Regions from separate parts of the Colwellia sp. BRX8-5 genome, predicted to be linked through region 2. Evidence: riboswitches for the same ligand, from Rfam matches in the RefSeq annotation. Region 2 holds a riboswitch; the other holds the start of a gene.

Region 1 (3,429 bases), on a different contig from region 2:
GAGTTTTTTCTTGATTGCCGCAGTGTTGTTAGGTCTAGATGAGTATAACGAGCAGGACATTTCATCCAAGAGAGGGTAACTTTTTCTTGGATGTCCGCAGTGTTGTTAGGTCTAGATTAGTATAACGAGCAGGACATTTTATCCAAGAGAGGGGTAACTTATTTCTTGGTTGTCCGCAGTGTTGTTAGGTCTAGATGAGTATAACGAGCAGGACATTTCATCCAAGAGAGGGGGAATTTTTTCTTGGTTGTCCGCAGTGTACTAAGCCAATAAACGCCTTGTTCAACAAGGCGTTTACTTTATTACTTTAGCAATGGATCGCTATTCAAGAGATAAAAATTTTCTAATCGCAGTCTCTTGCTCCATAGCATCTTCAAATCCCAGTTTAATTAACTGCCGACAATAATTTTTTTCAAATAATAAATAACTAACAATACTTGATTCAGAGTCATTAGAGATACCTACGCTGCGTAATAATAAACGTATCGATAGTGGTAGGTCTGAAAAATACTCTACGGCCATGGCATTAAAGTCATGACTGGGATTAAGGAGAAATGATGATATCGGTTTTAAACCATCTTTTTCTTTTCTAAGTTCTGGTGGTATAAGTTTTATTGTTTCATTAATTCGTTCTAGACGTTCAATATCGCTGTGTAATGTATCTGAGAAAATAGTATCAAGTAAATGACCGGCAACAGTAGAGGTTGTCGGAGGATGAGGATTATTCACTTTACTATGAAGTGGTGCTTTAGGTTGATCAACACCAACAATAAACAAATTTTCTCCACCTAAGTGTATCGCAGGGCTTAACGGTGAAAGTTGATGTATAGACCCATCACCATAATGCTCTTGGCGAATTTTGATTGAAGGAAACACAAGGGGAATAGCGGCAGAAGCCATTAAGTGCTCACTATTAATTTGGCAAGGCTCACCACGACGTTTAGCGCGAAACCAAGGAGAAATAGACTCATCAGATTGATAAAAACTAATTGAATCGCCATTACTGTAACTTGATGCAGTAATAGAAACTGCAGATAAATAGCCACGTAAAATATTGGTGTCGATACGTTTAAAGTCGACCACCATATTCAGTAAGTCACGAAGTGGCGCGTTGTTTAGTAAACTACGCGCACTTTTATTGGCATAATCTGCTTGGAAACTTGCCAGCATACCTTTCGCCAAATGTGAGAAAACCCGAATACCATCACTATGGTATATTCGACTGGTATTAATATTCTTCCAAACCCATTCTAATTTTTTTACCCCCAAATGAAAGCATGAAGAATAACAGGCTAGCGCTGTGGTATTTATAGCACCAGCAGAGGTGCCACATATAATGGGAAAGGGGATGCCATGATTTCTAGGGACAAATTTTGATATGGCAGAAAGCACACCTACTTGATAAGCCGCTCGAGCGCCACCGCCAGTAAGTACTAAAGCATTCTTACTGTCTTTATAACTTCTTTTATTCAACATGTATATCGCAGTCTTCTTCGTATAACTTAAGTGTAATCAGTTTTTTAACCTGGTGCTAGCTTAACGAGTCAAAAAATAGATTGAAATGACTAAGGCAAAAAAAAGCCTGCAGAAGCAGGCTTTTTAAAATGACATAGAATTATTATCTAGTAAAACAGTACACTTGATTGAACAAATAACATCTACTAAAAAATAAGTTTAGCTGCTAACGCGTTCGTTAGCTGCGTCTATCAATGGTTGCGATCCGGTTTGCAAAATAGCTAAGTTTTCAGAAACAACTTTCTTTGGTAACTTTGAAATCATCAAAGAACCTGTTTTAACTGAACCATTAGACGATGCAAACGCCAACAGATTCTGTCCATTACACTCAATACCATGAAAGATAGTGCGAATTTTTAATCTATTCGTTTTTAAGAACGAACGCATGCGTTTCTTGTCGTCTGCAGCTACATACTGGCAAACGCTTTGAGCGATGTCAGCAGCTTGTGCTTTCGGCGCCGATACAACAGACGTTAATGTTAAAATAGTGATGGTAGAAGCTAGTAATAATTTTTTCATTTTAGTAACCTTGTAATTAATTTAGTTAGTAAAGGAAAAAACCACGGGATGTACCTTGTATAACGAGGTGACTCCGCTGTCATAGAATTTATATATAAAACATAAATCCCTTAGACCGGTGGTTTTGCGTAACACGATTTCACGTGTTTTGCCTTTTCTTTGTCCCTTTTAGTATTGCGAATTGAGCCAATAAATGCAAGAAAAATGTGTAATACGCTAGTGACATGCGTAAAGAAATTTAATAAAAAAAACACTTTTATCAATTTTTTTTCAAATAGAACATGTGCTTAATCGAATGGTGACTATCAAAACCATTAAGTGAACTTTAATGTAATGTTAAAATATAGAGTAAAAAAAAAGAGCTAAAGCTCTTTTTTTATTTAATCGTATGATTAATATGCCGCTAGGTTATTAAAATTTCATTTCAGGGACATGCTCAGGAACAATTAATTCACCTTCAGTGAGTTTTATTATTTCCTCAATACTGACCCCTGGTGCTCGCTCTAATAAATGAAACTTGCCATCTTTAATTTCGATAAAGGCTAAATCAGTGAGTACTCTTTTAATACAACCCTTACCTGTTAACGGTAAAGTGCAGTTAGATAAAAGTTTTGAAACACCATGTTTAGAAGCGTGAGTCATAGTAACAATAATATTGTCAGCACCCGCAACTAAATCCATAGCACCGCCCATACCTTTAATCAGCTTGCCTGGGATCATATATGAAGCAATGTTACCGTTTACATCGACCTCAAAGGCACCTAGTACTGTTAAGTCGACATGTCCGCCACGTATCATTGCGAATGACTCGGCACTATCAAAGATAGAGGCACCTTTTGCCATCGTGACCGTTTGTTTACCGGCATTAATTAAATCTGCATCAATTTCGTCTTCGGTGGGAAACTGTCCCATGCCAAGTAAACCATTTTCAGATTGAAGCATCACTTCTATTCCCGCAGGAATATAGTTAGCAACTAACGTTGGAATACCTATACCTAAGTTAACGTAATAACCGTCTTGTAATTCTTGTGCTACACGTTGTGCTAGCTGTTCTCTTGTTAAAGCCATTGTTTAGTCTCCGGAATTATTTATGACTGAGCAGTACGAACAGTTCGTTGTTCAATGCGTTTTTCAAATGTACCTAAAATCAATCGATTAACATAGATACCTGGTGTATGGATTTGGTCTGGGTCTAGCTCGCCAGGTTCAACTATCTCTTCAACTTCAACGACGGTAATTTTGCCTGCCGTTGCTGCCATAGGATTAAAGTTACGTGCTGTTTTTCTAAAAACCAAATTACCGTAACGGTCGGCTTTCCAGGCTTTAACAATTGCAAAGTCACCTTTAATTGCGGGCTCAAGGATATACATTCTACCGTCTATTTCACGCTCTTCT
Region 2 (3,429 bases):
CCTCTTTTTGCGCGATAAATTTTGCACTGAATTGAGTTTGTAACTTACTCTGTTCAGCGAGATTCAGGATTAAATTTCGACTTTTATCATTTGCACTTAACATTTGACTGGAGTCAATAATTAATGAGGGCTCAGCCTTTTTCTGAAACTGTTGAAGTAATTCAAGATAATTTTTATGGGCCATTAACGCATTTTTATAATCACCGTTTTGCTGATACATATGACTTAATAAAAGTAATAATTTAGCCTGCTTTTTTGATAGCTTTATGTGTTTAGCAGTTAATTCAGCTAATTGAAGGTAATGTTGATATACAGCTTTATTGTTTAATAGACTTGAGGTCTCTGCTAATAGAATTAACGAGGTTAAATAAGGCTTATTTAAGCTCTTTTCATTAAATGTAGCACTGGCTGATAATAGCCAATTATGTGAGTCACTAAATTCTCCCTGCTTTAATAACACCTCTGCCAATCCTAATTCAGCATAGGCAGCACTAATTGGAGCATTTTTATTTTTGCCGTGTTTTTGTGCTTCCCAAAAAGCATTGTAAGCATCATCAAATAAATTTAACTGAAAATAAGCACGGCCTAAGTGTAAATAAGTTTGGTCAATATTAGCCAGTTTGTCTAAATCAAATTTTAACGTTAATAGCTTATTTTGCATGGTTAGCGATGTTTGATAATCGCCTAAATAATAATATGCCGTTGCTAAAATTTCTAAAAGACAAAGGTGATCCTCATACTGAGGATTTACCGAAATCAGCACCTTAACTTGATTAAGATCATTCATCGATAAATCGTTTTTATTTTGCAACGCATAGGTAACAGCTCGATAACTCAAAGCAATTAAACGATATTTTAGCACTTGTGGAGAATCTGCCATTAAAATGACATTGGTTGCTATATTTTGAGTTTGCTCATACTTCTCCTGTAAAAAATAGCCATCTGCAACTTTCAGTAATAAATTAAACTTTATGGCTGGTTCGAGTCCTTGCAGAGAAATTCCATCTTGCGCAAAATGAAATGCTTCGCTATTTTCACCTTTATTATTGGCAACATCAGCAAGAAGGATGAAGGTTTTCCCACGAATTTGGACGGTATAATTTTCTTGAGACCCCAAAATTTTTTTTGAAAGTGTAATGATCTCTTCGTAGGGAAGGTTTTCAGCGTCTTGTAAAAAATAGCGTTCAACATCTTTAATGTTTTGCTCAACGTTTAAAGCATCATTGGCAAAACAAAATAAAGGGGCTATAAAAAAACAAAGGATCAACAACAGTTTACAGGGCATTATTAACTAAAATCCTTTATCTAATGATCAGTAGAGTGATCAGCCATAACCTATAAATTTATCTATTACTTATAGGCTTTCGTTACGGTTCAACAAATTATTCATAATAAAGGTTTACAAGCATAGTTCAACGCTTATAATGAATTTAGAGTTTCTAAAACTCGAAAAGGGCAAATCTAGTGAAAGCTAGAGACGCAAAGTTACCGGTCTAAGGGGAAACCTAGGATAGCGGAACTGCCAAGTATAGATATAGTGGGGGCTTGTCTTTATTTTGAACAGTTTGCTTTCGGTATACTTTGCGGTCCTTCCCTTCTTTTTAATTATTTTCTGTCATATATTACCTTCATTTAAAATACTATATAACTAAATATATGTTTTTTATAGACAAAAAATATATGTGGTACTTTACTTGTTTATACTAGAAAATGGTCTATTGATATTGTTAATTGGGTGTAAAAATTGAGATGGAACAATGAAGTATCATGATTCCATAAAACAAGCTGAACTAAAAATGAACATGGCCGTAAAACAATTACAGCGATGGTTTTTACCTGTCAGCCCAATTAATTATTCAGTTAGCTACGAATATATTAATAAAAAAAACATTCTTCTTAATACTGCCATTGAAAATAAACTTGCCACGGGTAAAAAGCTTGATGATTTTTTCATTGAAGAAAACTATCGTCAATTCATTTTAGGCCAAAGTAAATTCAGAGATGAACTCATTGACGACCTTGATGACGTTGTCACCCATGTTGAAAAAAACAGCCAAAAATCATCGCAGAGTATTAATAAACTTATTACCACGCTAGACAGCAATATTTCTGATCTACAATCTGCCGATAAAGAAAAAATAGTCGTTGCGGTAAATAGTATTCGCCAGGCATCTAAAGCCTTTAAACTACACCAACAAAAATTTGCTGAACATATTTCTTTTACCCGTAAAAAGACCCAGGCGTTAAAAGTTGAATTAAAAGAAGTACGTGAAGAAATTTACATGGATCCACTTACCGGTCTTTATAATCGTAAAGCTATGTCTAAGCATTTAGATTTATGGCTAACAGAAGATCCAAGTCGGCAAGTTGCCGCAATTGTCGTCTGTGTTGATCAAATTTCAGAAGTTAATCTGCAATTCGGTCATTTAATAAGTGATGTTCTCTTATCAAAAATAGCCAGTAAAGTGAGTAGTTATGTTGATGGCAGCGGTCTACCAATACGTTCAGGTGGCGATGAATTTTTAATTCTGTTACCTGATATTGACAAAGAAAGTGCTCGAGAAATTGCCAGTAAAATAACACATGGCGTTGAAAAGCTTCGCTTTGTTAGTAGTAAGTCTGGTATTAGATTACCTCAAATGACATTGTCTACTGGTGTAGACACCTTTAATATTGCTGAAAATGCCAGCAGTATCTTAAAAAAATCACGTCTGTTACTACCCGATTTATACAAAAAAAATAATACATTAAGTTCTTAATCGCTCAACAAGATTCTTTTTGCTTGATGACATTTTTCTCTCGCTGATATTTTCATTTCAATAAATAATATCAGTGATAGTATGCCCAACTTTACTCAATATAATCGGTAATAATCTTAATATACTCGGTGGTAAATCAAAGAAGATTACATTGCGAGTGCTTAGCTAAAAATAGTCGACGACAGCCTCCTTGTTTTCTCATATACTGAATGCAGTGTAAAATTCCTAACGACTAAGAGAGAAATAATTTATGAAAAAAATTACTTTAGCTGTTGCTGCTACTTTAATGATGGCGTCTCCTGTTTTTGCTGGTGATGCTGCTGCTGGTAAAGCAAAAACTGGTATGTGTGCTGCTTGTCATGGTGCTGCTGGTATCTCTGCGGTACCTATGTACCCAAACCTTGCTGGTCAAAAAGAAGCTTATCTTGCTAAACAGTTGAAAGACTTTAAAGCGGGTAAACGTAAAGATCCTGTTATGGGACCTATGGCTATGGGTTTAAGTGATGAAGATATCGCAAATATTTCGGCTTATTACGCTAGTTTAAAATAAACTCAGTAGTTATTGTTGAACCTGGTTCATCAAAAATAATATTAAAAAACGCTCAATTGAGCGTTTTTTTTTAAGCATTATGCTGTTGAATAACTTGCAAAAAGTCATGTCCATAACGGG

What was found. A riboswitch is a leader RNA that binds a small molecule or an ion and turns the genes downstream of it on or off. The one in region 2 is predicted to bind cyclic di-GMP.
Region 1: linked by a shared signal. The riboswitch ahead of H4J62_RS17415 (DUF3718 domain-containing protein) and the one ahead of H4J62_RS16080 (GGDEF domain-containing protein) in region 2 are both predicted to bind cyclic di-GMP.

Annotation. Positions count from the first base shown of each region.
Region 1 covers NZ_JACGVR010000037.1:19,750-23,178, reverse strand. Annotated here, with positions in the region: gene H4J62_RS17420 (patatin-like phospholipase family protein) at 322-1,476, opposite strand; gene H4J62_RS17415 (DUF3718 domain-containing protein) at 1,675-2,034, opposite strand; cyclic di-GMP riboswitch class I at 2,098-2,197, opposite strand; gene H4J62_RS17410 (3-oxoacid CoA-transferase subunit B) at 2,446-3,102, opposite strand; gene H4J62_RS17405 (CoA transferase subunit A) at 3,123-3,429, opposite strand, start outside.
Region 2 covers NZ_JACGVR010000030.1:40,982-44,410, reverse strand. Annotated here, with positions in the region: gene H4J62_RS16085 (hypothetical protein) at 1-1,285, opposite strand, end outside; cyclic di-GMP riboswitch class I at 1,445-1,527, shown strand; gene H4J62_RS16080 (GGDEF domain-containing protein) at 1,758-2,759, shown strand; gene H4J62_RS16075 (cytochrome c) at 3,010-3,309, shown strand; gene recQ (DNA helicase RecQ) at 3,380-3,429, opposite strand, start outside.